One region of the Microbacterium sp. MDV22-iso44 genome, then DNA from elsewhere that is predicted to be linked to it. Evidence: predicted binding sites of a transcription regulator. Region 1 holds the regulator's gene; the other holds the start of a gene.
What was found. The regulator LexA, encoded in region 1, represses DNA repair genes until DNA is damaged. The targets are predictions, from matches to a motif close to TCGAACANNTGTTCGA.

Region 1 (15,775 bases):
ACCTGACCGTTCAGAAGCTGCTCGACGCACTCCGAGTAGGTCTGACGTTCGGTGACCTCGCCGTTGTACTCGTCGCGAATGCGCTGCAGCGGCGTGGAGCCCGTCACGGAGCACGTGACCTTGTCCTTGAGGTCGTCGGGACCGTTGATCGAGTCGTCATCCGCCGCAACCAGGAGGCCCTGGCCCGTGATGAAGTACGGTCCCGCGAAGTCGATGACCTCGTCGCGCGCGTCCGTCATCGAGTACGTACCGACGTAGTAGTCGATGTTGCCGTTGACGATCTCCTGCTCGCGGTTCGCCGACGGGATCGTCTGGAAGTCAATCTTGTCCTCGTCGAATCCGAGGGATGCGGCGATCCACCGAGCGATGTCGACGTCGAAGCCGGTGCGCTCACCCGAGACAGCGTCTTCGTAGCCGAGGCCGGGCTGGTCGCTCTTGACGCCGACCACGATCTTGTCGGCCTTCGAGGCACGGTCGAATGTCGGGCTGCCGTCGAGCTTCACGTCGCTCGCGACCTCCCAGAGGGCCTTGGTGTCGTCGTCTCCGCCGGCAGCGCCGCCGGGTGCGGTGGGGCTGCCGCTGTTGCAGCCTGCGAGTGCGAGTGCCGCGATCGCGATACCGGCGAAGGCGCCGGCGAGTCGTGTCTTACGCATGTGATCCTCCTGGTTTCGTGTCGTTCGTCGTTCGTCGCGCCGGTGCAGGGCGCGGACGTCTCAATGGGTGATGAGCTTGGAGAGGAAGTCCTTCGCGCGGTCGCTCTTCGGGTTCGTGAAGAACTCCTGCGGCGTCGCTTCCTCGACGATCAGCCCGTCGGCCATGAAGACCACGCGGTCAGCAGCCTTGCGGGCGAAGCCCATCTCGTGGGTGACGACGATCATCGTCATCCCGTCCTGGGCGAGGCCGACCATGACGTCGAGGACCTCGTTGATCATCTCGGGGTCGAGGGCCGAGGTCGGCTCGTCGAAGAGCATGACCTTCGGCTTCATCGCCAGGGCGCGAGCGATCGCGACGCGCTGCTGCTGACCACCCGAGAGCTGGGCGGGGAGCTTGTCGGCCTGGTGGCCGACGCCCACGCGGTCGAGGAGCTCACGGGCGAGCTTCTCGGCATCCGCCTTCTTCATGCCCTTGACCTTGATCGGGCCGAGCGTGACGTTCTCGAGGATCGTCAGATGCGAGAACAGGTTGAACGACTGGAAGACCATGCCGACATCGGCACGGAGCGCCGCGAGCGCCTTCCCTTCGGCGGGGAGATCGGCGCCGTCGATCGTGATCGACCCGCTCGTGATCGTCTCGAGCCGGTTGATCGTGCGGCAGAGCGTCGACTTGCCCGACCCGGACGGGCCGACCACGACGACGACCTCGCCGCGGTTGACCGACAGGTCTATGTCGGTGAGGGCCTGGAAGTCGCCGTAGTGCTTCTGCACGTTCGTCAGGACGACGAGCGGCTGGCCGCGGCGGACGTCGATGTTCGACGTGCGCGGCGCAGGATCGGCAGCAGGAGTGGTCATGCTCCGACCCTATGGGGGATGACGCCCGGAGACCCGCCTGGTTGCGCGGGGTTTACAGTTCCGTAATCATTCGGCGTCAGTTGCCCGCACGCTGGGCGAACGCCGACTCGTACAGGCAGACGCTCGCGGCGGTCGCGAGGTTCAGCGATTCCGCTCGACCGTAGATCGGCAGTCGCAGCGACAGGTCGACCAGCGCCAGTGCATCATCGTCGAGGCCCCGGGCTTCGTTTCCGAACACCCACGCGGTCGGCTCGGCCAGAGTCGCGCGGTGGGCGACGAAGTCCTCTCCCCCGACGTCGGCAGCGACGATCCGCAGGCCCGCCGAGCGGGCACGGCCCGCGGCATCCGCCAGTTCGATACCGACGGCCACCGGAAGGTGGAAAAGCGAACCGGTCGTCGCGCGGACGACCTTGGGGTTGAAGGGATCGACGGTACGACCGGTGAGGATGACCGCGTCGGCACCGACGGCATCCGCTGCTCGGATGATCGTGCCGAGGTTGCCGGGATCGCGCACCTCCTCGCAGATCACGATGAGCTTCGGGTCATCGGCGAAGATGTCGCGCACCGACGTCGGCACCTGCCGGGCCACCGCGATGATGCCCTGCGGGGTCACGGTGTCGGCCATCGCCTCGATCACCGCCTCGCTCGCGAACTCGACATCGACGTCCGCGTCGGATGCCGCATCGCGAATGTCCTGGTGCTTCTCCCATGCCGACGGAGTCGCATACAACTCGATGAGCGTGTCGGGCCGCCAGACGAGGGCCTCCCTCGCCGCCTGCGGACCTTCGAGCAGGTAGAGCCCGGTCTCTTGACGGGCTGCACGCTTGGTCAGCTTCGCAACAGCGCGGACACGCGGCGATCGGGGGTTCTCGAGCACGTTCTCAGTGTAGGGCGCGGGTACGGCGGGCACGCGAAAGGGCGCCCTCCGAAGAGGACGCCCTTTCTGAAAGGTGACGCGGTCAGGCCTTGGGGGCGTTGACGTCAGCCGGCAGCGCAGCCTTGGCGGTCGCGACGAGCGACGCGAAGACGGCGGGCTCGTTCACCGCGAGCTCGGCGAGCATGCGACGGTCGACCTGGACACCCGCGAGGCCGAGGCCCTGGATGAAGCGGTTGTACGTGACACCGTTCTGGCGGGCAGCGGCGTTGATGCGCTGGATCCAGAGGCGACGGAAGTCGCCCTTGCGCTTGCGACGGTCCCGGTATGCGTAGACGAGCGAGTGGGTGACCTGCTCCTTCGCCTTGCGGTACAGGCGCGAACGCTGTCCGCGGTAACCGGAGGCGCGCTCGAGGATGACGCGACGCTTCTTGTGGGCGTTGACAGCCCGCTTGACTCTAGCCATTTCTTCTACTTCCTAAATCTGCGTCGGCGATCAGATGCCGAGGAGCTTCTTGGCGACCTTGGCGTCACCCTTGGCCAGGACCTGCTCCTGGTCGAGGCGACGGGTACGACGGGTCGCCTTGCCCTCGAGGTTGTGGCGCAGGTTGGCCTGCTGCTTCATCAGCTTGCCGCTGCCGGTGACCTTGAAACGCTTCTTGGCACCCGAGTGGGTCTTCTGCTTCGGCATATCTCTTCCTTCGTTGGGGATCCCGCGGACGGGAGTCTGTGGTGCGCTTACTCCGCCGGAGCGGAAGCGGGGGTCTGTTCGTCGTCGGCCTGACCACCGCGCGCATCGCGCGCTGCCTGCTTGGACGCCGCGCGAACGGCGTTCTGCTCGGTCTTGACCTCGGACTTGTTCTTGTGGGGCGCGACGACCATGACCATGTTGCGTCCGTCGATCGTGGGGTTGGATTCCACGGTGCCGAACTCGGCCACATCCTCGGCGAACTTGCGGAGGAGACGGACACCCTGCTCGGGGCGCGACTGCTCGCGACCGCGGAAGAGGATCATCGCCTTCACCTTGTCGCCCGCCTGGAGGAAGCCCTCGGCGCGCTTGAGCTTGGTTATGTAGTCGTGCGCCTCGATCTTCAGACGGAACCGGACCTCCTTGAGGACGGTGTTCGCCTGATTGCGCCGCGCTTCCTTGGCCTTCTGCGCAGCCTCGTACTTGAACTTGCCGTAATCCATGATCTTGACCACGGGGGGCTTCGAGTTCGGGGCTACCTCGACGAGATCGAGGTCGGCCTCCTGGGCCAGGCGCATGGCCACCTCGATGCGGACGACGCCGACCTGCTCACCCGCGGGTCCGACGAGGCGGACCTCGGGGACGCGGATGCGGTCATTGGTGCGGGGATCGCTGATGCGGAACTCCTCTTCGTGCGGTGGACGGCCTCCGGTGACACGGAAAATGTGTCGCCGGGCGGAAGATCGTCACGTCCACCCCGCACGATGCATGCATCGGCGTTCTGTTCTGCACCCTGGACAACCTCGACGAGCGAGGCGGAGTGCGAGACCCGGTAGCCTGGAGCGGCAAGCGCGGGTGGGATGTGATCCTCTTTCGACACGGAGCAGAACACTCCGGTGCCCGCAGAAGTCTAGCAGAGAGCAGCACGTGAGTACTATTCCGGCCGACCACAGTGATCACGACCCCGAGCGCCTCTCGCGCTGGGAAGAACAGGAGCGGGTCGCGCAGTCGGCCACGCGCGACATCGCGGACGTCCCGGCCGTCGAGGTGATCACCACCACGTCCGTTCACCTGATGAGCGCCGCCGCCGTCAAACTCGGTCTCGCCGACGATCCCGACCAGCAGAAGGACCTCGACGAGGCCCGCAAGCTGATCAACGCACTCGCGGGCCTGATCACCGCCGCCGCCCCCGAGGTGAGCGACATGCACGCGCGCTCGCTCCGTGACGGGCTGCGGACGCTGCAGCTCGCGTTCCGCGAAGCATCCTCGATCCCCGACCCGATCGGCAAGGGCCCGGGCGAGAAGTGGACCGGTCCCGTCAACTGACACCGATACGAAGGGGGATGCCGTGCGGCATCCCCCTTCGTGCGTATCAGGCGCGGACGAGTTTGACCGTCAGCGCGTCCACGAGGACGGCGACGCGATCGTCCGCCGCCCACCGGGATGCGAGTCGCTGCAGGATGGCGTCGAGCGCGGGCTGATCGAGACCGTCGACGAGGTGCAGGCTCACGACGAGCTCGGGCCCCCGCAGACGCGAGTGGGGGTCTCCCGTCGCGACCGACAGATCCAGGACACCGAGCTCGGTGCCGATCGACTCCTGCAGGCCGGCGAAGACCTCCGGCGACACGTGCGGAGCCTCCCACGGCAGTCCCTGCCCGATCGCCCACACCGCGGGACGGCGCAGGACGAACTCCGTCTCGCTGCCGGGGTCGATGACGATGAGATCCGTGTCGTCCGCCGCGGCCGAGAGCGCGGTCCGGATGCCGTCGGCGGGGACCGGGCGGGCCGCGGCATCCCATCGCGACATCGCTGCGACCGACGTGAACACCGGCAGCACGCGACGGCCGTCGGGAGCGGCGACCGTGACGATCGAGAGTTCCTGCGTCTTATTGACGATCAAGCCGGTCGGCCCGACGCCCTCCTCGCCCTTCTCGGCGACCAGGGGGATGAGGAGGCGAGCCGTCCGGTAGGCGTCGACGACGGCTCCCGCCGACCCCTCACCCGCGTGGAAGGCGGTCAGCGCCGCGAGCAGCGCCGGATCAGCGCTGCCGTCGTCTCCGCTGTGGGGGTTCGGCTGGAAGCTCCGCCCCTCCCAGGGGACGCCGGCGGAATCGGCCGCGCTGCTCGAGTGGGGGTCAGTGTCCGGCGACATCCAGCGCCTCGGCCAGTGTGAACGCGCCGGCGTACAGGGCCTTGCCGACGATCGCGCCCTCGACGCCCAGCGGGACGAGTTCGCGGAGCGCGGCGATGTCGTCGAGGCTCGAGATCCCACCGGATGCGACGACGGGCTTGTCTGTGCGGACGGCGACCTCGCGCAGCAGCTCGATGTTCGGCCCTTGCAGCGTGCCATCCTTCGTCACGTCGGTGAGCACGTAGCGGCTGCACCCGGCATCCTCGAGACGGTCCAGGACCTGCCACAGGTCGCCGCCGTCACGGGTCCACCCGCGGGCTGCCAGGGTCGTCCCGCGGACGTCGAGCCCGACGGCGATCGCCTCGCCGTAGCGGAGGATGACGTCGGCCGCCCATTCGGGGTTCTCGAGAGCCGCGGTGCCGAGGTTGATGCGGGTCGCACCGGAGTCGAGCGCCGCGTCGAGGGATTCGTCGTCACGGATGCCGCCCGAGAGCTCCACCTTCACGCCGCGGAGCGATTTGATCACCTTGCGCAGCAGTGACGCGTTCGAGCCGCGACCGAAGGCCGCGTCGAGGTCGACGAGGTGGATCCACTCCGCGCCCTGGCGTGCCCACTCCTGCGCTGCGTCGACCGGGTCGCCGTAGCTCGTCTCGGTGCCGGCCTCACCCTGCGTCAGTCGGACGGCCTTGCCGTCGGCGACGTCCACAGCGGGCAGCAGGGTCAGTTCGGGCGTGGATGCGAATTCGTTCATGGCTCCGGGTGGGATGGGGTGCACGCCGGGCGCGCGCACAAGGGGACAGGTTACTCCGACGCAGGAAGCGAGGAGATCCAGTTGGAGAGCAAGCGGATGCCGGCGGTCCCCGACTTCTCAGGGTGGAACTGCGTCGCCGAGAGCGGGCCGTTCTCGACGGCCGCGAGGAACGGCCGGCCGTAGTCGCACCAGGTCAGCACCGGCTCGCGGAACGGCTTGATGACGTCGAGCGTCCAGTCCTGCGCACCGTAGGAGTGGACGAAGTAGAACCGCTCGTCCTCGAGACCGGCGAACAGCGTGGAGCCCTCGCCCGTGCGGACGGTGTTCCACCCCATGTGCGGAAGCACCGGCGCCTGGAGTTCGGTGACCGACCCCGGCCACTCCCCCATCCCCTCGGTGTCGACCCCGCGCTCGACGCCGAGTTCGAACATGACCTGCATCCCGACGCAGATGCCGAGCACCGGCATCCCGCCCGCCAGGCGGCGACCGATGAGCTCGTCACCGCGACTCGCGCGGAGTGCGGACATGACCGCGGAGAACGCGCCGACTCCCGGGACGAGCAATCCGGCCGCGTCCGCGATGAGGCCGCGATCCTTGGTCAGTCGCGCATCGGCGCCCGCCTCGATCAGCGCTTTGACCGCCGAGTGGACGTTGCCGGAGCCGTAATCGAGGACCGCGACGACCGGTGCTGCGGTCACAGGGCGCCCTTCGTGCTCGGGATGCCCTGGACGAGCGGATCGAGCGCCTTCGCCTGACGGAAGGCGCGCGCGAACGCCTTGAACTCGGCCTCGGCGATGTGGTGGGGGTCGCGTCCGCCGACCAGCGTGACGTGGACGGTCAGACCCGCGTGGAACGCGATCGCCTCGAACGCGTGGCGGACGAGCGAGCCGGTGAAGTGGCCGCCGATGAGGTGGAACTCGTACCCCTCGGGCTCTCCGGAGTGAACCAGGTACGGACGCCCGCTGATGTCCACGACCGCCTGGGCGAGTGCCTCATCGAGGGGAACGAGGGCGTCGCCGTAGCGGGAGATGCCCGCCTTGTCGCCGAGCGCCTGACGGATGGCCTGCCCGAGGACGATCGCCGTGTCCTCCACCGTGTGGTGAGCGTCGATGTGCGTGTCGCCCGTCGCGCGGACGGTCAGATCGGTGAGCGAGTGTTTCGCGAAAGCCGTGAGCAGGTGGTCGAAGAACGGCACTGTCGTGTCGATCGTGCTCTGGCCGGTGCCGTCGAGATCCAGCTCGAGTTCGATCGTCGACTCGCTGGTCGCACGCCGGACGGAGGCGGTGCGGGACGCGGGGGTGCTCATGCGTCGAGTCTATCGACGCGCGGCATCCGTCCCGCCGCCCGATGTCGCGGTGCGACTCAGAGCGAGGCGAGCGCCTCGAGGAATGCCGTCGACTCCTCTTCACTGCCCGCGGAGACGCGGAGGGTGTGCGGTAGCCCGACGTCCCGGACGAGGATGCCGCGGTCGTACAAGCCCTGCCACGTGGCCTGCGGGTCATCGACGCCGCCGAAGAGGACGAAGTTCGACCAGCTCTCGTAGGGCGAGTACCCGAGGGCGCTGAGGGTGGCGGAGATCCGGTCGCGCTGGGCGACGATGTCATCGACCATCCGGAGCATCGTGGGCGCGTGCCGCAGGGCAGCGGTCGCAGCCGCCTGCGTGAGCGCGCTCAGGTGGTACGGCAGGCGCACCAGCCGGAGTGCGTCGATCACCGCAGGGTCGGCGGCGAGGTACCCCACCCGCGCACCGGCGAAGGCGAAGGCCTTGCTCATCGTCCGCGAGACGACGAGACGCTCGCGCCCGTGGAGAAGGGTCAGCGCCGAGGGCTCGTCGTGCGGCGCGAACTCCTGGTACGCCTCGTCGACGATCACGATGCCCTGGGACGCGTCGTAGACCGCCTCGATGACATCGAGGGAGAGGGGCGTGCCCGTCGGGTTGTTCGGCGAGCAGAGGAACACGACATCGGGCTGCGCACGCTCGACCTGCTCGGCGGCGTCGGCCGCGGTGAGCGTGAAGTCCTCGCCGCGGGAGCCGCTGACGTACGTGGCGCCCGTCGCCCCCGTCAGCAGCGGATACATCGAGTACGTCGGCGAGAATCCGAACGCCGTCCGCCCCGGGCCGGCGAACGCCTGCAGCAGGTGGTGGAGGACTTCGTTCGACCCGTTCGCCGCCCAGATCTGCTCCGGTTCGAGACCGTGGCCGAGGTAGTCGGCGAACCCCTCTCGCAGCACCGTGAACTCGCGGTCGGGGTACCGGTTGATGTCGCGGAGCGCCTGAGCGACAGCATCCAGGATGTCGTCCGCGACGTCTTCGGGAACAGGGTGGGTGTTCTCGTTGACGTTCAACGTCACCGGGAGGGAGGCCTGCGGGGCTCCATACGGGATCTGACCGCGCAGGTCGTCACGGAGGGGTAGGTCGTCGAGACTCGCACTCACCCCGCCATCGTAGGGCGTCACGACGCCTTATTCGGCCGCCTGAGCACTGTAGGAGGCGGGGATCGCGAGGGACTCGCCGGCGTCGACGGCGGTGGACGGGAGGGCGTTGAGGCGGACGATCTCGTCGATGACGTCACGCGGGTCGCTGTCGGGTGCGATGTCCTGGGCGATGGTCCACAGCGAGTCGCCGGGCAGAACGGTCACGGTGCTGAAGGAACCCGCGGGCGTGCCCGCATCGCCACTGGCGAGTGCGCCGCCACCCGAAAGGATGCCGACACCCAGGGCGACGACGGCAGGCAGAGTCGCAACGGTCATGAGGGCGCGGCGCCCACGCGTCGTGAGACGCAGACGGGTGCGGACAGCGACCGGACGGGCGGGCGTGATGGTGGTGATCGAGTTCATGGTGTCCTCCTCGGGGCAACCCCGGTCAGATGAGATCTTCGCCCCCGCCCATCGGCCGGGACGGGCGGGTGCGAAGTTCTCTTCCGAATCTATCTTCGATGTTCGTACACTGTCAAGAGAGCGGTTATCCGCAGATCGATCGAAGACGACACGCGGTCGGCTACGGGACGATCCCATCGACACCGGATACGGTTTCGATGAACAGAGCCCATCACCAACCTCCGACATTCGAAGGCGAGTGCCCCCGGCTCGACGTCCGACGCCCGGAAAACCGGCGGGGACGCGGGGCCGTGAAAGGAACGACATGAGCGACAAGCCGCAGACCCGCCGGCGCAAGAGCCTGAGCGACAAGCAGCTCGCGATCCTCGAGGTGATCCAGCGGTCGATCGCTCGCTACGGGTATCCGCCGAGCATGCGTGAGATCGGGGATGCGGTCGGCTTGAAGTCGCTCTCGAGCGTCACCCATCAGCTCAATCAGCTCGAGCTGAGCGGGTACCTCCGTCGCGATCCCGGCAAGACCCGGGCCATGGAGGTCCTCATCGACCTCCCGGGCGCCGCCGGGGAGAACCCGGCCGATGCCGCGCCCGCCGTGGGCGACGCCGCCATGGTCCCCCTGGTCGGACGCATTGCCGCGGGGGTGCCGATCACCGCCGAGCAGCAGGTCGAGGAGATCTTCCCCCTTCCCCGTCAGCTCGTCGGCAAGGGCGACCTGTTCATGCTGAGGGTGTCGGGGGACTCGATGATCGACGCCGCCATCTGCGATGGCGACTGGGTCGTCGTGCGCTCGCAGGCGGATGCGTCAAATGGTGAGATCGTCGCGGCGATGCTCGACGGCGAAGCCACCGTCAAGACGTTCCGCCAGCGCGACGGACACACCTGGCTCCTCCCCCGCAACTCCGCGTTCGAGCCGATCCTCGGCGACGACGCGGTCGTCCTCGGGAAGGTCGTCGCTGTCCTTCGAGCCGTGTGATCCGGGTGGGCGCCACCGCGTAGCGTGAGGGCATGACGACGGTCGCTCCTTACGGTTCGTGGATCTCGCCCCTGTCCGCTGCGGACGCCTCCGCCGCGGCGCCGCGTTACGACGGTGCACGTTTCGTGGCCGACGAGGTCTGGTGGGGAGAGTCGCTGCCCGATCAGGGCGGTCGCTCGTCGATCCGGCGCTCGGTCGACGGCGAGGTCGAGGATCTCCTCCCCGCCCCGTGGAGCGCGCGCTCCCGCGTGCACGAGTACGGCGGCGGGTCGTGGACGACCGATGAGGACGGCCGGCTCTACTTCGTCGAGAAGTCCGATCAGCGCGTCTGGTCGCTCCGCAGAGGAGAGGAGCCGACGCCGCTCACCCCCGACGACCCGCAGGCCCGTCACGGCGGCCTGCGGTGGGAGCACGGGGTGCTGCTCGCGATCCGGGAAGTGCACGACGGCAGCCCCGTGCCACGGCGATCGATCGTGTCCATCCCCCAGGACGGCGGCGAGGCGCGCGAGATCGTCGGGGGAAGCGACTTCCTCGCGCAACCGGCGCTGTCGCACGACGGCAGGCACCTCGCCTGGGTGGCGTGGGACCACCCGGACATGCCCTGGGACCGCACGCAGATCCGGGTCGGAGACCTCGCCCACGGCACCGTGACGACCTGGCGCCCGATCACGTCCGGCGAGACAGCGGCACTTCAGCCGGAGTGGGATGCCTCCGGCCGGCTCATCTGGCTCGACGACCCCTCGGCCGGTCCGAACGCCGGTCGGTGGAACCTGTGGCGGCGGGACGTGGCATCCGATCTTCCGGCGGAGCCGATCGCCCCCGCGGACGCCGACACCGGAGGCGGACTGTGGGTGCTCGGCGTCCGGTGGTACGCACTCCTGCCGGACGGCGGGATCGTCGCGGTCCGGACGCACGGCGCCGACGAGGTGGTGCGCATCGACGCGGAGGGGACCGCCCGCGCGACCGGCATCCCCGTCCGATCGCGCGCGGTCGTCGAGGATACCCTCGGATCCCGCGTGCTGGTGTCGGGGATGGCGCCCGGGGTCACCGGCATCTGGCAGCTCGACGAACACGGCGACGTGACGCTCGTCGTGGGCTCGCGCTCCGACCTCGGCGACGAGTGGATCCCCCCGGCGCGCCCCTTCACGGTGCACAGCCGCCACGGCGACGTCCACGCGTTCGATCACCCGCCCACCAACCCGCACCACACGGCGCCCGAGGGCGAACTTCCGCCGTACATCGCCCTCGTGCACGGCGGCCCGACGGCCCACGTCGGCGGTGTGGCCGACAGCCGGATCACCTTCTTCACGAGCCGGGGCATCGGCGTCGTCGAGGTGAACCACGGCGGCTCGACCGGCTACGGGCGGGCCTATCGCGATCGGCTCCGCGGGCAGTGGGGCGTCGTCGATCGCGACGATGTCGCAGCCGCGGCATCCGGTCTCGCCGCGGAGGGACGAGCGGATGCCGCGCGCCTGGCGATCGCGGGGAGCTCGGCCGGCGGCTGGACCGTGCTCGCGGCCCTCGTCGGCACCGACGTCTTCGCCGCGGGGATCTCCCGCTACGGCGTCGGAGACGCGCGCCTGCTCGCCACCGACACCCACGACTTCGAGGCCCGCTACCTCGACGGTCTCATCGGGCCGCTCCCCGCGGCGGAGGCGTTGTACCTCGAGCGCTCACCGCTCAGCCACACGGAGGGCTTCCGCGTGCCGGTCCTGCTCCTGCAGGGATCGGACGACGCGGTCGTGCCGCCGACGCAGGCGGAGGCCATCCGCGACGCCCTGGCCGGACGCGGCGTGCCGCACGCCTACGTCCTGTACGACGGCGAGGGGCACGGGTTCCGACGAGCGGAGACCGTCGTGCACGCGCTCGAATCCGAGCTGGCCTTCCTCGGTCAGGTGTTCGGCTTCGAGACCCCCGGGGTCCTCGCGATCGCGCTCGGCTGAGTCCGAATCGATCGGTCAGCGCGCGTACGGCGCGAGCTCGGCCGCCAGTCGCTCCGAGACGTGGGCGTGGACGGCGGTGCCGCCCTCCTCGTGACGGGTCGACAGGATATGACCGGACTCGTGGACGGCGCTGACGAGATCGCCGCGGTCGTACGGGACGAGCGCGTTGACCTCGACGGCCGGCAACGGCAGAGCGTCCTCGATCGTCGCGCGCAGCTCGACGATGCCTTCGCCGGTGCGCGACGAGACGAAGTGCGCCTTCGGCTCGAGGCCGCGCAGCACGAGGCGCGTGTCGGGGTCGATCAGGTCGGCCTTGTTGAAGACGACGATCTCGTTCGTCGAGCGCGCCCCCACATCGCCCATGACGTCGCGGACGGTCGCGAGCTGTGCGGCCGGGTCGGGGTGCGACCCGTCGACGACGTGCACGATGACGTCCGCGTCGCCGACCTCCTCGAGCGTCGAGCGGAACGCCTCGACCAGCTGGTGCGGGAGGTTGCGGACGAACCCGACGGTGTCGGTGAGCGTGTAGACCCGACCGTCGGCCGCCTGCGCGCGACGGACGGTCGCGTCCAGGGTCGCGAACAGCGCGTTCTCGACGAGGACGCCCGCGCTCGTCAGCTTGTTGAGCAGACTCGACTTGCCGGCGTTCGTGTACCCGGCGATCGCGACCGACGGGATCGTGTTGCGCTTGCGCTCGGCACGCTTGGCCTCACGGGCCGGCTTGAAGTCGCGGATCTGACGGCGCAGCATCGCCATGCGCGTGCGGATGCGTCGGCGGTCGAGCTCGATCTTCGTCTCACCCGGACCGCGCGAGCCCATACCGGCGCCGCCGGCGCCGACCTGGCCACCGGCCTGTCGGCTCATCGAGTCACCCCAGCCGCGCAGGCGCGGAAGGAGGTATTCGAGCTGGGCGAGTTCGACCTGCGCCTTGCCCTCCCGGCTCTTCGCGTGCTGGCTGAAGATGTCGAGGATGACGGTGGTCCGGTCGATGACCTTGACCTTGACGACGTCCTCGAGGGCGCGTCGCTGGCTGGGCGCGAGCTCGGTGTCGGCGATGACCGTGTCGGCACCGACGGCGACGACCAGGTCGCGGAGTTCCGCCGCCTTACCGCGGCCGATGTACGTCGCGGGATCGGGATGCGGACGACGCTGCAGCACGCCGTCGAGGACGACGGCCCCGGCTGTCTCGGCGAGTGCGGCGAGCTCGCGCAACGAGTTCTCGGCATCCTCCGTCGACCCCTGGGGGTAGACGCCCACGAGCACGACGTTCTCCAGCCGCAGCTGGCGGTACTCGACCTCGGTGACGTCCTCGAGTTCGGTGGACAGCCCCGGGACGCGGCGGAGCGCGGCGCGCTCCTCGCGGTCCCACTGGTCGCCGTCCGTGTCGCCGTAGGCGACGGTGCTCTCGTCCTGCAGCGCCTGTGCGGCGCCGAACACGCGCACCCCCGAACGCGACTCCGCTCGCGCCAGCACGCGGTCTACCGGGTCCACCGGCTCGTCCGTCGCGGCAGGGGTGGTGGTGTCTGTCATGTGATCCTTTCGCGGCCTCGCGGCCATCCGTGAACTCTAGCTTCCCGCGGCTTCCACCGCCTCCGCTACGCTCGTCGCATGGGGAGCGACCATTACTTCAGCGCGTCCCCGTCCAGCTCCGAGAACCTCCGCCGCATCCGTGTGTCCCTCGCCGGTCGCGACGTCGAGGTGACGACAGCGGGCGGGGTCTTCAGTCCCGACCGTGTGGACGGCGGGACGGCGGTGCTCCTGGCGAACACGCCTCCGCCCCCGGCGGGCGGTCATCTTCTCGATCTCGGATGCGGCTGGGGTCCCATCGCGCTGTCGCTCGCCATCGACGCGCCTCACGCGACGGTGTGGGCCGTCGACGTCAACGAGCGAGCGCTGGACCTCGTCCGCCGCAACGCTGCGGAACTCGGCCTCGATAACGTCAACGCCGTGCTGCCCGAAGATGTTCCGAGCGACGTCGCCTTCCGCACCATCCGGTCCAACCCGCCGATCCGTGTCGGCAAGGATGTCCTGCACGGACTGCTCGAGACGTGGATTCCCCGGCTCGCCGAGCGCAGCGATGCCTGGCTCGTCGTGCAGCGCAATCTCGGTTCCGATTCGCTGCAGCGGTGGCTCGCGGCATCCCTCGACAGGGGCTATTCGGTCACCCGTGCCGCGACCGGGCGAGGATTCCGGGTGCTGAAGGTCCGCCGTCACGGCACGCCCGCGACGGGGACGATCACCCTCCCCTGAGCGACGTCAGGCGAGCGTGATCTCGCCCGAGAAGACGAGCGACGCGGGACCGGAGAGCAGGACGCGCTCACCGGCATCCGTCCGCACGACGCGCACCCCGAGACGGCCGCCGGGGACGTCCACCGTCCACCGGTCCGGGGCACCGGCCCCCGCCCAGTGACGCACGGCCAGAGCGGATGCCGCTACCCCGGTCCCGCACGAGAGCGTCTCCCCGACGCCCCGCTCGAACACGCGCATCCGGATCGCGCCGACGTCGTCGGTGATGAGGGGTTCTTCGGGGACGACGAACTCGACGTTCGCGCCGGCTGCCGGGACGGGGTCCAGGATCGGCTGGACCGTCAGGTCGAGCCCGTCGAGCTCGGCGATGCTCGAGAGGGCGACGACGACATGGGGGTTCCCGACGTCGATGCCGAGACCGGGGCGCGCGATCTTCAGACCGTGCGCCCGCACGAGGACCTCGTCGGAGGTCGGACGCCACAGGCCGAGGTCGACTTCGAATCCGTTGTCGGCGAGCGTGACGGTCTTGGTTCCGGCGCGTGTGCCGATGCGCAGGGTCTCGCCGGCGCCGAGCGTCGCGTAACCCGCACTCAGGAGGTACTTCACGAAGACGCGGACACCGTTGCCGCACATCTCGGCGATCGAGCCGTCGGCGTTGCGGTAGTCCATGAACCACTCGGCGTCGGGAGTCTCAGAGCCCGCAGCGATGGCGGCTGAACGGACGACCCGCAACAGCCCGTCGGCTCCGATCCCGAAGCGTCGGTCGGTCAGCGCGGCGATCTGCTCGCCGGTCAGATGCAGCGACCCGTCGGGGTCGGCGACGACGACGAAGTCGTTGCCCGTCCCGTGGCCCTTCGTGAATGCGATCGTCGACACCCGCCCAGTCTAGGTGCGGGTGGATGCCGCTTCGCCGGTCAGCGCGGCGGAGTCGACCCCGCCGCGCGGAGTCCCGCATCCATGAGATCGAGGGACCACGCGACGCTGTCCTCGACATCGATATCCATCCGGAAGCCGTGCGCGGCATCCAGGACAGCGAACCCGTGGAGCACGCTCCGGAGCATGCGGATGGCGTGGACGTGCTCCTGTCTCGGCAGTCCGTAGCTGTCGAACACTCCCCCGAGGGCCTCGAGACTGTCGCTGAGCGCGATCGCGAGCGGGTCGTCATCACCGGACGGCTCGGCGGCGGCGGTCGCGGCATACCGACCCGGGTGCGCCTGTGCATAGCGCCGGAAGGCGACAGCGACGTCGGTGAGGGCGGCGCCGCGGTGTTCCGATAGCGTCGCACGGAACACCCCCGCGAGGTCCTGCGCGGCCAGGGTCGCCACCCGATGGGTGAGCTCGACGAGCCCGCCCGGCACATGCTTGTAGAGCGACGGCGGACGGACGCCGACCCGCTCCGCCAGCGCCGTCATCGTCAGGGCGGCGAGCCCCTGCTCGTCGATGAGGTCGGCTGCGGCGCGCGTCACGGCGTCGACGTCGAGGCCGGCCCTAGGCATCCGCCGCCCCCGTCCCGATCGAGAAAGCCGTTCGCAGGAACGGGACGGCGAGGTCGACGACCTCCCCCGGCCGTTCGACGTGCGGGTAGTGTCCGGCACCCTCGATGACCGCCAGCCGGCCGATGCCGGGCCTAAGCGCGGCGATCACCCCTTCTCCCTCGGCCCGGGGGTCCGCCCAGTCCGGGTCGGCCGTGCCCATCACCACGAGGACCGGCACGGTCACCTGCGGGAGCTGCTCCCCCGCATCCGCGGGACTCGTCTGCCCCATGGCCCGGAGCGCGGCCATGCGCGCGGGATCGGCGAGATGACGGGCGATGCCAGCCTGCTCC
Region 2 (15,775 bases), on a different contig from region 1:
CGGCTGTCGAAGGGCAGACCACGGCGGTCCATCTCGGCGCAGTCTTCGAGTTCTCCGCCCTCGACCGCGATGACGGCGTTCGTCTCGTTGGTCGTCGCGGTGTTCTTCACGGACGTCGCGTCTGCCGGGATCCACGCGGGCATCTCGACGCCGACCCACCCCTCCGCAGCGGCGGCGCGATCGGCGAACTCCTCGGAGTGCACCTTCTCGAGGGTGTCCATCGGGTTGCAGGCGGCGAGCGCGAGCACGAGCAGAGGGGCGACGAGGCCGGCGGCGGCAGCGAGACGGAGACGAGTGTGGGTCATGACTCGAGTCAAGCCGTGCGGCCTCACGGGCGAATCGGCCCGCATGATGATCCGGGGTACGCCGCGGGGATGATGTGCGAACCTCCGTAAGCCGTGTGAGTGCGCGGGAATGGTGTGTCAGCGGTTGCGGCGGCATCCGATTCTCGGCATCGTTGCCCGCTCACGCCCGCAATCCACGGAAGGGAGCATCATGCTCACTCTCACCGAGAACGCCAGCACCGCCGTCAAGAGCCTCGCCACCCAGATCCCCACCGAGACCGGTGGACTCCGGATCGCCGAGGCCGCAGACCCGCAGAACGGGTACGCACTGTCTCTCGCTCCCGCTCCGGCCGACGGCGACACCGTCGTCGAAAGCGATGGAGCTCGCGTGTTCGTCGCGCCGACGGCGAGCGTCGCGCTCGACGACCGCATCCTCGACGCCCGTCTCGAAGAGGACGGATCGGTCGGCTTCGCGCTCGCGCAGGCCGTCTGACACAGACGCTTCTCGAAAGCCTCGGACCCGAGAGGTCCGGGGCTTTCGTGCGTTCAGGGGCCTGATGCGCCCGGCATCCCGCGTCTCAGAACGAGGCGCCGATGCGCTTCTGCAGCTTTCGGAGGTTGGTCGATTCGGGGATGGTCCACTCGGCGGCGCCGCCGTCGAACTCGATGCGGACCACCTGAGCTCCCTGCTGAATGTCCTCGAGGTACGACATGCGAAGCGGCTGCGGCGCGATGGCGACGCCCGTGAGGGTCACGTCGTTGATGGCGATCGTGCGATGGTCGATCGCCACCTCCCCGCCCACGTCCTCCCGCGACGACAGACCCTCGATCTCGCCGCGTGTCAGCCGGATCCGGCTGTGCACGTGCCGCGGACCCCGCCGAGCATCGCCGACGGCCACGAGCGCGTCGCCGAGTACCTCGAAGATCTCAGCCAGCATGCGACGATCATGGCACGTCGCTCCGCGCGCGTCAGGCCATGCGCTCGACGCGCTGCTTAGCCTTCGCCGGCGCCCGAAGCGTCCGCACCGACGCGGCGATGCACGCGCCCGACAGGAGCAGCACGGCCACCGCGCCGATCAGCATCAGTACCCCGAGGACGATGACGGGCCGCGGGTTCGTGATGAACAGCACTCCGAGGATCGCGAAACCCGCCGCGACGACGAGGAACACCAGGCTCATGAAGATCGCGATGAACGCGCCCGAGCCCATCTGCTTGCGCTGGACCGCGTCGTTCCGCTGCGCCTGGTTCGTCATGATGTCCTCCGACCGGTGAAAGTCCTCCCACGGTAATCGCGCCCATCGGCTTCTCCCCAGGGCTTGCGCAGCGCGGTCCACCTCGCAAGGGCACCTGCCCCTGCCACAATGGAGCCGTGCGTCCGTCCCGAGTCTCCCGCGTCGCGCGCGGTGCACTCGCGGCATCCGTCGCCACCTGGGCGGCACTGTTGTCGCACGTCGCCGGCGGCGGACAGGTCCCCGGCTGGCTCGGCATCGCCGTGCCCTTCGCCCTGTCGCTCTTCGTCTGCACGGCGCTCGCAGGGCGACGCCTCTCGCTCCCCCGCCTGGCGCTCGCGGTCACCGGCAGCCAGCTGCTGTTCCACACGCTCTTCGTGCTCGGCACGATCACCCCGTCGGCGACGCCGCACCAGCACGGGATGCCCCTGATGACGGATGCCGGGGGCACCGCCGCGGCGATCTGCGCCGACCCGCTCATGTGGGCCATGCACGGCCTCGCCGCCGTCCTCACCATCGCGCTGCTGCACCGCGGCGAACGCGCGGCGCAGCGCCTGCTCGCCGTCGCGGCCGAGATCGCCCGGTGGGTGCGCCGCCGAATCCTCACCGCCGTCCTCGCTCTCGAGGCCGTCGACCGTCCGACTCCGGCACCCGCCTCCAGCGACGTCCCGGTGCTGCGATCGGTCGCCGTCCGTGTCGCGGCCGGCCGCGGTCCCCCTCGCGTGCTCGCGATCTGACGCGCGCCGCCGGTCCGCTCTCGACGAGGGATGCCGCGGTGCGCCGCGCCGTGTCATCGGCGCGCCCTCTTGCCGCACCCTTCTTCTCGAAAGCAATCATGACCGCCACCCTGCCCACCCCACCCGCCACCGCCCGACCCGCCCGACGACCGGGCTGGTTCGGCGCCTTCCTCGTGCGTCTGCACTTCTACGCCGGCATCCTCGTCGGACCGTTCATCCTCGTCGCCGCGCTCAGCGGCGCCCTCTACGCCCTGTCCCCGACGATCGAGCAGGCTGTCTACGCGCGGCAGCTGCACGCGCCGGTCACCGACATGCAGCTCAGCCTCGGCCAGCAGGTCGAGATCGCCGAGGCGCACGTCGGCGACGCTGCGACGCTCTCTGCGGTCCGGCCGGCTCCCGAGCCAGGCGATACGACGCGCGTCATGTTCTCGCAGGACGGCCTCGGAGAGAGCGAGTCGCGTGCCGTGTTCGTCGACCCCGGCACCGGTGAGGTCCGCGGGGACGAGACCGTTTACGGCACGAGCGGATCGCTGCCGCTGCGCACCGCGATCAGCAACATCCACCGCAGCCTCGGGCTCGGCGACCCGGGCCGCCTGTACAGCGAGCTCGCCGCATCGTGGCTCGGCATCGTCGTCGTCGCCGGGGTGATCATGTGGGTCATCCGCATCCGCACGGCACGCACGAAGAGGGACTTCGTCCGGCCGGCGCGCGCCTACACCGGGTATCGACGCTTCTTCAGTTGGCACACCTCGCTCGGAATCTGGATCGCGCTCGGCGCGGTGTTCCTCTCTGCGACGGGGATCACGTGGTCGACCTACGGCGGACAGAACGTCACGAACCTGCGCGCCGCGCTCGACTGGACCACGCCCGCCGTGTCGACGAGCCTCGGCGGAGCGGCCGGCGGCGGGGATGAGCACGCGGGGCACGGCGCGGCATCCGCTGCACTCACCGTCGACCCGAACACGTTCGACGACGTGCTCGCGGCGGCACGCAAGGTCAACATCGATACGGGGATGGTGCAGATCACGCCGCCCGCCGCGGCCGATCAGGCGTGGAAGGTGCAGGAGATCGACCGCGGCTTCCCCGGCCATCTCGATGCCGTCGCGATCGACGGCACGACGCTGCAGACCGTCGACCGTGTCGACTTCGCCGACTTCTCGCTGCCGGCCAAGCTCGCCTCGTGGGGCGTCGCGATCCACATGGGCGTCATGTTCGGACTCGCGAACCAGATCGTCATGTTCCTGCTCGCCCTCTCGATCGCCGGCATGGTCGTGCTCGGCTACGTCATGTGGGTCAAGCGGCGACCCATCAAGACCGCACGGGTCGGGATGCCGCCGCGCCGCGGCGTGCTCGACGGTGCCCCACGGTGGGGTGTCACGGCTGTGGTCGCGGGCGGCGTGCTGCTCGGACTCGCGTTGCCGCTCGTCGGCTGGACCCTCGCCGCGTTCGTCGTGGTCGACGTGATCGTGGATGCGGTGCAGCGGCGGCGCGCCGCGGCGGGGTAAGTCGCGGCCCCGAGATCAGCGGGTCAGTACCAGGTGACGCCGGCCCAGCACGCCGGGCCGGCGTCAGCCTTGGCGGCCCTTGAACCGCGGGTTGAGCTTGTTGATGACGAACACCCGCCCGCGTCGGCGGACGACCTGCGCGCCGGGTTGCTTCTTCAGGGACTTCAGGGACGCTCGGACCTTCATGACACACTCCTAATTGAGAACGGTTATCATCAAGGGTACACACGCCGGGATGGAATGAGGTGTCGGATGATCGAGACGGACGTGATCGCCGTGATGGGAGCATGCGGTCCCGAGCGGGCGCGCTACGCGGCACGATTGAGCCAGGCGACGTCGAGGCCCCTCCTCGCGGCATCCCGACTCGCCCCGCAGGACCCGGCGTCGAGCGCAGCAGCCTTTCTGCCGTGGCTCGACGTCGGGAGCGGTGTCGTGGCCGAGTTCCCGTCGGATGCCTCGATTCTCGACGTCATCGGGACGCTCGCCGAGCGCGGCAGCGGGCTGCGCCTGCGCGGCGTCGTGTGCGTCGTCGATGCGCCCCACCTCCTCGACGACCTCCGACGCGAGACCTACGCGGGATCTGCCGAGGTCGACGACAGCGGGATGCCGCGCACCCGCTACACGGCTCACGCCCTGCTCGCGGTGCAGCAGCTCGAGTACGCGTCGACGATCATGCTCGTGAATTGGTCGGGACTGTCGACTCCGGACCTCTCGATCACGATGGCGCTGGTCAGCCACCTCGCCCCGTCCGCGCGACTGCGTCTGCATCAGCCGGCCGTCGATCTGCTGCCCGTCGCACCGATCCCGATTCGCTCCCACCAGGACGCGCCCGGATGGGTGCAGCTGCTGAACGGGGAGTTCGCGCCGCACATGACCGACCCGCGGATCAGCGCCCTGCGGTACGAGAACGTCCGCCCGCTGCATCCTGGACGCCTGAACACTCTGCTCGACGAACGGATCGAGAGCGGGGAGTTCGGCTCCGTCATCCGCTCGGCGGGGTTCTGCCGCTTCGCGACCCGCTCGAACGTCATCGCGCAGTGGGATCACGTCGGGTCGATGATCGCCTTCTCGCCCGTCCAGGTGGACGACGGGATGCCGGAGGCTGAGGGGCTCCTCGCCGTCGGCGAGGACATCGCCTTCATCGGCCTGGACCTGCACCACCGCGCGCTTCGCGCCGCCCTCGACGACACCGCGCTCACCGACGACGAGCTCGCGGCGGGACCGTCGGCATGGGCGACCTTCGAGGATCCGTTCCCGACGTGGCAGGTCTCCCGCAGCAGGGAGTGACCAGACAGCGAGGCGGCGAGACTCCGAAGAGCCTCGCCGCCTCGCTGTGATCCGGCGGTTCGCTGTGGTTCAGCGCTTCGCTGTGGTTCAGTGCTCGTCGTAGTGGTCGCCGTGTTCGGCGTGCTTGTGACCGTCGTGCAGGTAGTCGACGTGACCGTCGTGCTCGACCGTCTCGTGACCGCAATCGGCGCCGTGGGCGTGCTCGGCGACGGTGTGCTCTGCGTGGACTTCTTCTGTGCTCATGTTGTCTCCTCGGGTGTGTTCCGGCGCGTCGCGTCGGGTTCCGTGACGTGGGTGAGGGCGTCGGTGATGACGTGCACCACGTGCTCGTCGGCAAGGCGGTACTCGCCCGTCCTGCCGTCTCTCGTCACCTCGACCAACCCCGCCTGCCGCAGCGTCCGAAGATGCTGCGACACGAGAGGCTGAGTCATTCCCGTCGCCTCGACGAGGGCGCCGACGACTAAGGGACCGTCGGCGAGGGCGACGAGCAGACCCAACCGGGATTCGTTACCGAGCACCCGGAACAGATCAGCGGCCGCTGCGATCTCGTTCGCCACGGGTCAACACTCCCCTATACATAGTGACATTGCAATGTGTTTATACAACTGGGGACGATTCTCATCGTCGCGTGTCGCGCTCGAGTTCATTCGCGGCGCGGCTGCCGACGCGTGCGCCGTAGAGGACGCAGGCGAGCACCACGACGGATGCCCCGATCACCACGATCGAGAGGGACTCGGTCGGCACGGGCAGGAACGCGCAGAGCCCGGCGACCAGGGCAGCGACCCCACCCCAGACCGTGGGACGCTTCGCGCGGATGTGGGCGGCGAGCCATGCCTCGTCGCTGGCCATCGTGCTGGGGATGCGGATCCCGGCGATGTGGTTGCGCGTCAACCGCCCCGACGCTGCTGCGGTGGCGACCCAGATGAGCAGGACCCCCATCGCCGCCAGCAGGATCAGAATCGTGAATCGAATGCCCAGGTCGTCCATCACGACAGCCTAGGCAGGTCACTGGAAGTCCCTCGACCGGTGCGTCACCCCCACCCGCAGGTCCTCGAACCCGTCGGCGACGAGGTTCGTCACACCCTCGGGCGAGCGCTCGAGCATGCCGCGCGCGATGAGCGCGGGACTGTCGCGCAGGATGCGCCGGTATCTGTTCCATACCCCGACCGAGCAGATCACGTTCATGACGCCGTGCTCGTCCTCGAGGTTCAGGAAGGTGATCCCGGATGCCGTCGCCGGTCGCTGCCGGTGTGTCACCAACCCCGCGACCTCGATGCGCCGGCCGATCTCGTGCTCGCGCATGCCGCGCGAGGTGATCACCCCGCGCGCGTCGAGCTGCGAGCGGTAGTGCGTCAGCGGGTGGTCGTCGGCCGACACCCCCGTCGCCCACAGATCGGCGGCGAGCACGTCGTAACTCGACTGGTCGGGGAACAGCGGTGGCTGCACCGACACCAGCGATCCCTCGAGGAACTCCTGCCGGTCCTGCGCGGCATCCCCCGCCAACCAGATGCCTTCGCGCCGCGTGATCCCGAGGCTCTCGAACGCGCCCGCCGTCGACAGCGCCTCGAGCTGCGCCGCCGTCGCGCCGGTGCGCCGCACGAGGTCGCGCAGATCCCGGTACGGACCGGATGCCTCCCGCTCCGCCACGATCTTCGTCGCCAGCGGCACCCCGATACCCGTGACCGAGGCGAGCCCCAGCCGCACCGCGAAGTTCCCGTCGCGCCGATGCGCCGCCGATTCGTCAGGCAGCGACCGGTCGAACTCCGGCACAGGCGGCTGGATGCGGTCGGTGCAGGAGTCCCGGCCCGTCGGGGCGCGGCGGTGTCCAGCCCCGGGCTCGGCAGTGGCTGGCCCCGATCCGGCATCCCGGCCCCCGGCATCCCTGCTCCCGAGCGGAGATCTGCGCTCCCGAGGAGGAATCCCGCCCGAAACGTCCTCGCGACGGCCGATCCCCGCGGCAGCGCCGCGCTCGGCGCCCCCGCCCCCGGCCTCCCGACCCCCGGCATCCGCCGCCGCCGAGAACCGAGGAGATGACGCTTCCCGAGGAGCGAAACCCCGCAAACCCTCCTCGGGAACCGACATCTCCTCGCGAGGCGACACCGGCTCGAGCCCCGCCTCGACCCCCGACGCGTGCAGGTCGGGCCGGCGCACCTCGACCCCGTGCCGTCGCGCGTCGGCGGTCAGCGTCGCGGGCGAGTAGAAGCCCATCGGCTGCGCTCGCAAGAGCGCCGCGAGGAACGCCGCCGGGTAGTGCAGCTTCAGCCACGACGACGCGTACACGAGCAGCCCGAACGACAGCGAATGGCTCTCGGCGAAGCCGAAGTTCGCGAACGCCTGGATCTTCACGTAGATGTCGTCGGCGGCCTTACCCGTCAGGTTGTTGCGGGCCATCCCCTCGTACAGCTTCTTCTTCAGCGAATCGATCCGCTCGATCCCGCGCTTCGAGCCCATCGCGCGGCGGAGCAGATCGGCATCCTCCCCCGACAGATCGCCGATCGCCATGCCCATCTGCATGAGCTGCTCCTGGAACACCGGGATGCCGAGAGTCCGCTCCAGCACCGGCTTCAGCTTCGGGTGCGCGTAGGTGACCTTCTCGTCGCCGAGCTTGCGACGCACGAACGGATGCACCGCGCCGCCCTGGATCGGCCCCGGTCGGATGAGGGCGATCTCGACCACGAGGTCGTAGAACTTCCGCGGCTGCAAACGGGGCAGGAGCCCCATCTGCGCGCGGGACTCGACCTGGAACACCCCGATCGAATCGGCGCGGCACAGCATGTCGTAGACGGCTGCCTCTTCCTTCGGCATCACATCGAGGCTCCACCGCTCCCCCGTCGCGGCCTCGATCATGTCGAAGCAGTACTGGAGTGCGGCGAGCATCCCGAGCCCCAGCAGGTCGAACTTCACGAGCCCCATCCACGCGGCGTCGTCCTTGTCCCACTGGATGACGGTGCGGTTCTCCATGCGCGCGTGCTCGATCGGCACGACCTCGCCGACCGGACGATCGGTCAGCACCATTCCGCCCGAGTGGATGCCGAGGTGTCGAGGCGCCTTCAACAGCTCACCCGCGTACGCGATCACCCGATCCGGGATGTCGTGGTCGCCCGGGGTGTCGAGCGTCGCGCCCCACCGCTCCACCTGCTTCGACCAGGCATCCTGCTGACCCGGCGAATGCCCGAGCGCCTTCGCCATGTCGCGGATCGCGTTCTTCGGCCGGTACTGGATGACGTTCGCGACCTGCGCCGCCCGCTCGCGCCCGTAGGTCTCGTAGACCCACTGGATGATCTCCTCGCGCCGGTCCGAGTCGAAGTCGACGTCGATGTCGGGCTCCTCGTCGCGGAGGGCCGAGAGGAACCGCTCGAACGGCAGGTCGTAGAAGATCGAGTCGATCGCCGTGATGTCGAGCAGATAGCAGACAGCGCTGTTCGCGGCGGACCCCCGCCCCTGACACAGGATGCCGCGGCGCCGCGCCTCTTGCACGATGCCGTGCACGATGAGGAAGTACCCCGGGAAGTCCTTCTGCTCGATGACGCCGAGTTCTTTCTCGATGCGCGCGCGGTTCGCGTCGGTGGCATCCGGGTACTTGCGGGGCACGGCCTCCCACACCAGGTGCCGGAGCCACGTCATCGGCGTGTGCCCCTCGGGCACCTGCATCTTCGGCAGCGCGGGCTTGGCCCGTCGCAGCGGGAACGCGAGCGCGTCGGCGAGCTCGACGGTGCGCTCGACCGCGCCCGGATACCGCCGGAACCGCCGCGCCATCTCGGCCCCCGACCGCAGGTGCGCGCTGGCGTGCGACGGCAGCCACCCGTCGAGCTCGTCGAGCCCGCGGTTCGCCCGCACCGCCGCGACCGCCGCCGCGAGGTGCACCTTCTCGGGCACGGCGTAGTGCACGTTGTTCGATGCGACGACCGGAAGCCCCCGCTCGGCGGCGAGCGCGGCGAGCACGTCGTTGTCGCGCGAATCCGTCGGTGCGCCCTGATCGATGAGCTCGACGTCGACCCGCTCGGGCCCGAACAGGTCGACGAGCCGGTCGAGCTCGTACGCCGCCGCGGCCGGCCCGTCGACGGCGAGCGCCTGCCGGACGGCGCCCTTGCGGCATCCGGTCAACACCTGCCAGTGCCCGCCGGCCCGGTCGGCGAGGTCGTGCAGGTCGTAGACCGGGCGCCCCTTCTCGCCGCCCGACAGCTGCGCGCGCGTGATGGCGGCGGCGAGCCGGTGGTAGCCCTCCTCACCGCGGGCGAGCACGAGCAGGTGCCGCCCGTGCGGGTCGGGCTCGCCGTTCTGCGGACCGGGGAGGCCCAGCGACAGCTCCGCCCCGAACACGGTCTGCAGCTGCAGGTGCTCGGCCGCCTCGGCGAAGCGGACGATGCCGTAGAACCCGTCGTGGTCGGTGATCGCGAGGGCGTGCAGGCCCAGGCGCTCGGCCTCTTCGACGAGGTCCTCGGGCGAGGACGCCCCGTCGAGGAAGGAGAACGAGGAGTGCGCGTGAAGTTCGGCGTACGGCACGGCGTCGCGCGGCCGCTCGATCTCGGGCGTGCGGTACTTTCCGCGCTTGTGCGACCACGCCGGACTGTCGCCGCCGTCGGTGCCCGCCGGTGCCCCCTCGGGTCGCCGTCGGTCGCTGAGGATCCGTTCCATCTCCGACCACGAGACCGACGGGTTGTTGCCCCACCCCATCAGTCGTACCTACCCTCGGCGTGCCAGACGCCCTCCTCGCACACCAGCAGCCACGCGGTCTCGGCCTCGTCGACCACCTGGAACCGGTGCGCGCGACGGGTGCGCGCGGCATCCCACCCCCGCTCCATGACGGGCCAGGGTCCTGCCCACGAGGCGATGCGACGCGGATGCCGGGGCCTCCGCGCCCCCGATGCGTCCGGCGCTCCCGGCAGGATCAGCGCGATCGGCTCGGCCGTCAGCTCGCCGCGCCCGTCGACGGCGACCATGTCGTCGTCCCGGTCGATGACGGCGACCGGCACCGGCTCGGGGAAGACGGTCGCCGGCAGCGGGTCGGGCAGGCTCCCCGGCCACGGCCGCGCCCGTTCGGCGATGACGGCACGGTCTCCCCACGGCACGAGCACCTGCCGTTCGGCGAGCCACCGGCCACCGCCCACCTGCGGCGTCACGACGCCGGTGTGCCCGAGCATCGCCTGCACGCGCGAGAGCGCCGAGTGCACGCGTTCCTCCGGCCCCGAGCCGAACAGCCCCGTCACGTGATGGGATGCCGCGTCCACCTTCTCGGGCACGATCCGCACCTTCGCGACCGCGCTCTTGAGCCCTCGCTCCGCGAGTTGCCACCGCACCCGGTCGACGACCGCGGCCGCATCGAACGCGCCGGGATGCAGCCACACCCGCTCACTGTGGTCGCCGCGATCCCCGGTCAGCGCAACGCGCAGCTCGGTGCAGACGAGGTCGACGGCGCCGAGCCCCGAGATGAACTGCTCCGCGGCGAGACGGATGCCGAACGCCACCTGATCGGCGATCTCGAGCGGCGGCTCGAAGCCGACCTCGCGCTCGAGCTCAGGCGGCGGCGTGCGCGGCTGCACGGGCTGCGAGTCGAGCCCCGACGCGAGCGCGTGCAACCGCGCCCCGCGGGGTCCGAGCCGTTCGACGAGCCGCGCGGGCGGCAGCGCGGCGAGCTGACCGAGGGTGTGGATGCCGAGACGCGCGAACAGGCTCGCGACCGACTCGTCCTCGAGCGCCGTCACCGGCATCGGCGCGAGGAACGCGGCCGCCGCCCCCGGCGGCACGATCCGCATCGGGGCGTCCGGGCCCGTGGTGCGGGCGGCCTGCTCCGCCGTGAACGGACCATCCCCCACCCCCGCGCGCACATCGTTCACGCCGAGCTCGGCGAGCGCGCCGGTGAGCGCCGTCGCCGCACCCGCCTCGCCGCCGTAGAACCGCGCGGGGCCCTTCACCCGCAGGGCGCACAGCCCCGGCTCGCGCAGCTGCACACCCGGGGCGATCTCCTCGAGCCGGGCGATGAGCGGGGCGAACGTGCGGTGGTCGCGCGCGTCGTCGGCGTCGACGACCTGGAGCTGCGGGCATCGCGCCTGCGCGTCGCGGCGCCGCATCCCCCGTCGCACGCCGTCCGCCCGCGCAGCGGGCGAGGTCGCGGCGACCATCCCCTTCGCGAAGACGGCGATCGGCCCCTCGGCCTCGGCGAGCCCCTCGAGACCCAGCGCGACCACCGGCCAGTCGGGCACCCAGACGACGAGGCTCCGCACCGGCTCGATCCCGGTGTCGACGAGTGCGGGATCCATCAACTCACCGCCCGCATCGGCAGGTCGACCACCGGGGCGATGGGCTGCTCGCGCACCGCGATCGCCCCATCGGGGGCGGGCAGCAGCATCCGCGACGACCGCGGCACCGGAAAACGCCGGCTCGTGACCGTCACTGTCAGCTCCCGATCCGACAGCACGCCGTAGCCGTCGCCGAGGCCCGACCACCGGGCATCCGTCACATCGATCATCGCCTCGGTCTGCGGCCACGGCCCCTGCACGAGCAGCACCACGCCGCGCTCGCGCATGCGGGCCGCGAGCCGCGAGATCTCGGCATCCTTCGCTCGCGACGGTGGACGCACCGCGACGACCGGCAGCACGTCGGCGATCGTCGCGGTGACCGCGAGCCAGCGCGGACCCGGCTCGGGGATCAGCACGAGGTGCGACAGGTCGACGCCCGCCTTCTCGGCCGCTTCGGCGCCGAACCCCGGCATCCCGACCACCCCGCACCAGCTGCCCGTCTGCGACGGCTGCGCCAGCAGCCCGAACAGCAGCGACATCGAGCCGCCCAGCGAATACGACGATCCCGGCCGCAGCCCCCCGCCCGGCAGCAGCTCGGCCAGGGCAGGATGGGTGGGAAGGGGCGGCGCCTCGAGCTTGCGCCCCTGGATACGAGCCATCTGCGCGCGCAGCCGCTGCACCTCTTGGGCGGTAGCGGTGTCGCGCACGATGGATCTCACCTCGACATGGTAGAAGCTTTGTTCGAACGACTCAAGCCGTCTATGTCGAAGATACGCACGGGTTCCGACATCGCCCGCGCCCGCTGCGCACGAGCCCGGGGCTCAGCCCGCGTCGCGGGCGAACGCTCCCGGCGCTACACCGAACCGGCGCCGGAACGCGCGCGCGAAGGTGTCCGGATCGCGGAAGCCGGCACTGTACGCCGCGGCGGCCACCGGCATCCCGTCGCGGAGCAGCCCCTGCGCGCTCCCGAGCCGGTACTCGCGGATCAGCGCCGCGGGGCTCTCCCCCTCACGCCCCAGCACGGCCTGCGCCGTCCGCACGGACACGTGCGCATCCCGCGCGAGCACGTCGACGCAGAACTCCGGGTCGCGGTGCCGCGCGGCGATCTGCGCACGCAGAGCGGATGCCGACGGCACCCCGCGCCTCGCCGGAACCTGCGCCTGCGGCTCGAACGACAGCAGTCGATGCTCGGGCAGGGGCAGTTCCGCCACCCGCCACGCGACGTCGAGCGGCCGTCCCGCGCGGGTGACGAACACCTCGTTGCCCCGCGGGTCACCGCCGTGATCCGCCGCGTGGACGATCGGGCACTCGTGCGCGGGGTAGGCCGAGCCGTCTGCGCGATGCCCGTGCAGCACCTCGTGGCTCGGACCTCCCACGACCCGGCGGGGATCGGAGTATCCGAGCAACCGCCCGGCGGCCTCGTTCAGGTGGGCGACGGCGCCACCGCGTCCGATGACCCACAGCGGCTGCGGGACGGCATCCACCACCGCCTGCATCCACCGCTCGATCGCCGCCATGGGCCCACGCTAGGCACCGAGGTTTGCCCTGGCGCGTCGCGCGCGTTTCGACCGTGTCACACGTGCGCACAACGACGGCATCCGTGCGCGTTCTTCCTGCCGCCTCACGCTCCGGGACTGGTCCGATGGAACGAACCGACGAGAGGACACGTCATGACGCTCCCCCAGATCATCAGCAAGCAGGCCGCCGGTGCCGCCATCGACGAGGTGCGACGCAAGAGCGGACTCTCGTGGGACGCGGTGAGCGAGCTCATCGGCCGTCCGCCGGTGTGGACCGCCGCGGCCGTTCTCGGGATGCACGCCCTCCCCCCGGCCGAAGCGGAGCGCCTCGGCGACGCCCTCGGACTCGACGCCGCGCTCGTCGACGCCCTCACCCGCCAGCCGAACCGCGCCGCCGAGGCAGATCTCTCTACCGACCCGACGATCTACCGCTTCCACGAACTCGTGCAGGTCTACGGGCCCGCGCTCAAAGCCCTCATCCACGACCGTTTCGGCGACGGCATCATGAGCGCGATCAACTGCAGCATCTCTCTCGACCGCGTCGCACACCCCGACGGGGACCGCGTCGTCATCACGATCGACGGCAAGTTCCTGCCCTACGCCTGGGTCGAATCCGGCGTCTGACCTGGGCGCTACGCCGCGAGCGCCAGGTACGGCTCCCACGCCGGATCGGCGCGCTCGGTGCCGCGAACGCGCCAGCCGGCTCCGCGCGGGGGCTGCGGCATCCATCGCAGCTCCCAGTTCATCTCCTGCGGGGTGCGGTCGCCCTTGACGTTGTTGCAGCGCAGGCACGCCGCGACGAGGTTCTCCCACGAGTCGGCTCCGCCGCGCGACCGCGGCAGCACGTGATCGATCGTCGACGCGCTCTTGCCGCAGTACGCGCACCGGTGACCATCACGACGCAGCACGCCCCGGCGGGTGACCGGGACCCGCCGGCCGGCCGGGATCCGCACGTAGCGGGTCAGCACGATGACGGCCGGGCGGTCGTACACGTCGCGGGTCCCCCAGACGGGGTCCTCTTCGACGCGTTCGACGATGGTGGCTTTCTCGGTCATGACGAGCACGAGGGCTCGCTTGAAGGAGATGACGGCCAGGGGTTCGTAACCTGCATTCAGCACCAGGGTGCGCATAGGGGTGTCCTCTCGAACGGCCGAGACGGCTTCACGGCCTTCCGTGTCGTCGACGCGGTGCGGGTCGAGAGGGGTGCGGGTACGAAAAAAGGCGCCGTCATCAAGACAGCGCCTTATTCGCACGACCGACGTCGTGGCAATCGTGCACACGATGCCGCAGCACATGCCGACCTAGCGCATTCCGGTTGCGAATGCGGGGTTGGATGTCCATACGGCTCCCCTCGGCTCGAACGAGCGTCGGGGTCAGGGTATTACACGCCGGGATGCCCCAGGGCGAACATCAGCAGAACGATGACTGTGTGTCTCGTCAGCCGGCGTTGGCCTGCAGCCAGGACTCGGCGTTCGTGTACCCGTTGTTGATGCGGATCTCGAGGTGGAGGTGGGTGCCGTTGGCACGGCCCGTGGAACCGACCTGGCCGATCAACTGGCCGACCGAGACCTTGTCGCCGACGGAGACGCGACGCGTGCCCCAGTCCATGTGCGCGTAGAGCGAGGTCACCCGCACACCGCCGATGTTGTGGGCGATCTTCACGTACACACCCCAGCCCGGTCCGGACTCGGAGGACGCGACGACGGTGCCGTCGGCGACGGCGTAGATCGGCTCGCCGCGTCCGACCATGTAGTCGGTGCCCTTGTGGCCCGCGTAGGGCGTGCCGAAGTTGTTGAAGTGCGCGAGCGGACGGCGGACCGTGCCCGAGCCCGGCGACACGAGCGGGACCGAGGACGAGAAGCTCGACGAGCTGCGCGACGACGATGACGAGGACGAGGCTGACGCGAGTCGGGCTGCGAGCGCGGCCTTGGCGGCCTTCTCTGCGGCCTCCTTCGCCTTCGCTGCCTCGATCTCCTCGGGGGTCGTGGCGGAGTACCCACCGCGTGCGAGGGTCTCGGGGCTGCCTTCGGATGCGACGACGAGCGATTGTGCGTCGTCGGCGGAGACCTGCTGCAGCGTGCGCGCTTCGGCGACGTCGCCCCGATCGGCGGCGGCGAACGCCGGGATCGCGACGGTCGCGACCATGCCGGCGACGGCGGCGACGGTCAGGAAGCTGCGGACGGGGTGAGGGCGAGGGGACGTCGAAGGAGTGGCGGGCGCCGCGGCGGCGACACGTCGGCTCAAGCGACCTTTACGGGGGGCCGTCGATGCCTCAGAAATCTCGTTCGACGGGTGGAACTCTTCAGCCAAGCTGTCCTCCAGCGCCTCCGCATCCGCGGGTGAGGATGCTGGCTCGTCGGCACTCCGTGTCGGGCACGGATGTAGGGGACACCAGGCGAATGACGAGCCGGAGAGGCAACTCGCGAGGCGGTCCGTGGCGGGCTTCTCGCCTATGGACCCTCCGAGGCTACCGGAAGGTAACGAATAAGTCACGCTCCCGCTCTTGTGAGCGGGGCCGCGGCGACGGCTCAGATCTCGCGCGCGTCGACGATGAAGATGTGCGAGGCGACCTCGACGGGGAGCTCGAGCGCCTCGTCGACACCGTCCATCTCGACGAGGACGTACCCCTCGTTGAAGCGGAACGAGCCGGTGCGCCCGGGGACGACGCCCGCGTCGCGCAGCTGGGTCAGGAGCTCGGGGTCGACCTGCATCGGCTCCGCCAGACGACGGATGCTGCCCGTCACCGGCCCGCCGGCGTCGTTCAGCCGACGCACGAGGCCGACCACGCCGTTGTCGAACGCGTTGGCCGGAACGTCGCCCAGCTGGTCGAGGCCCGGGATGGGGTTGCCGTACGGGGACTCGGTCGGGTGGTCGAGGAGTTCGATGAGCCGACGCTCGACGAGCTCGCTCATGACGTGCTCCCAGCGGCACGCCTCTTCATGGACGTATGCCCAGTCGAGGCCGATGACGTCCGACAGC

Region 2: imuA' (DnaE2-dependent mutagenesis accessory factor ImuA') is a predicted target of LexA. The motif match lies at 12,009-12,024, and genes of this name have one in related genera.

The regions. Positions count from the first base shown of each region.
Region 1 is NZ_JBZVWS010000002.1:22,964-38,738, forward strand. It holds gene AC4NN1_RS06795 (glutamate ABC transporter substrate-binding protein) at 1-653, opposite strand, end outside; gene AC4NN1_RS06800 (amino acid ABC transporter ATP-binding protein) at 714-1,508, opposite strand; gene AC4NN1_RS06805 (TrmH family RNA methyltransferase) at 1,585-2,385, opposite strand; gene rplT (50S ribosomal protein L20) at 2,468-2,848, opposite strand; gene rpmI (50S ribosomal protein L35) at 2,879-3,073, opposite strand; gene infC (translation initiation factor IF-3) at 3,121-3,795, opposite strand; gene AC4NN1_RS06825 (DUF1844 domain-containing protein) at 3,998-4,396, shown strand; gene AC4NN1_RS06830 (SseB family protein) at 4,443-5,222, opposite strand; gene priA (bifunctional 1-(5-phosphoribosyl)-5-((5-phosphoribosylamino)methylideneamino)imidazole-4-carboxamide isomerase/phosphoribosylanthranilate isomerase PriA) at 5,206-5,952, opposite strand; gene hisH (imidazole glycerol phosphate synthase subunit HisH) at 6,003-6,650, opposite strand; gene hisB (imidazoleglycerol-phosphate dehydratase HisB) at 6,647-7,258, opposite strand; gene AC4NN1_RS06850 (histidinol-phosphate transaminase) at 7,315-8,388, opposite strand; gene AC4NN1_RS06855 (LysM peptidoglycan-binding domain-containing protein) at 8,416-8,790, opposite strand; gene lexA (transcriptional repressor LexA) at 9,095-9,760, shown strand; gene AC4NN1_RS06865 (prolyl oligopeptidase family serine peptidase) at 9,793-11,703, shown strand; gene hflX (GTPase HflX) at 11,719-13,233, opposite strand; gene AC4NN1_RS06875 (class I SAM-dependent methyltransferase) at 13,312-13,953, shown strand; gene dapF (diaminopimelate epimerase) at 13,960-14,826, opposite strand; gene AC4NN1_RS06885 (TetR/AcrR family transcriptional regulator) at 14,865-15,446, opposite strand; gene AC4NN1_RS06890 (alpha/beta fold hydrolase) at 15,439-15,775, opposite strand, start outside.
Region 2 is NZ_JBZVWS010000001.1:970,630-986,404, forward strand. It holds gene AC4NN1_RS04780 (hypothetical protein) at 1-305, opposite strand, end outside; gene AC4NN1_RS04785 (HesB/IscA family protein) at 496-777, shown strand; gene AC4NN1_RS04790 (hypothetical protein) at 863-1,222, opposite strand; gene AC4NN1_RS04795 (hypothetical protein) at 1,254-1,538, opposite strand; gene AC4NN1_RS04800 (hypothetical protein) at 1,655-2,251, shown strand; gene AC4NN1_RS04805 (PepSY-associated TM helix domain-containing protein) at 2,350-3,756, shown strand; gene ykgO (type B 50S ribosomal protein L36) at 3,820-3,942, opposite strand; gene AC4NN1_RS04815 (GTP-binding protein) at 4,009-5,043, shown strand; gene AC4NN1_RS04820 (zinc transporter permease) at 5,131-5,286, opposite strand; gene AC4NN1_RS04825 (ArsR/SmtB family transcription factor) at 5,283-5,600, opposite strand; gene AC4NN1_RS04830 (SdpI family protein) at 5,662-6,030, opposite strand; gene AC4NN1_RS04835 (error-prone DNA polymerase) at 6,049-9,717, opposite strand; gene AC4NN1_RS04840 (DNA polymerase Y family protein) at 9,717-11,300, opposite strand; gene imuA' (DnaE2-dependent mutagenesis accessory factor ImuA') at 11,300-11,986, opposite strand; gene AC4NN1_RS04850 (helix-turn-helix transcriptional regulator) at 12,101-12,796, opposite strand; gene cynS (cyanase) at 12,950-13,420, shown strand; gene AC4NN1_RS04860 (HNH endonuclease) at 13,429-13,926, opposite strand; gene AC4NN1_RS04865 (M23 family metallopeptidase) at 14,234-15,040, opposite strand; gene AC4NN1_RS04870 (iron-dependent transcriptional repressor DtxR) at 15,325-15,775, opposite strand, start outside.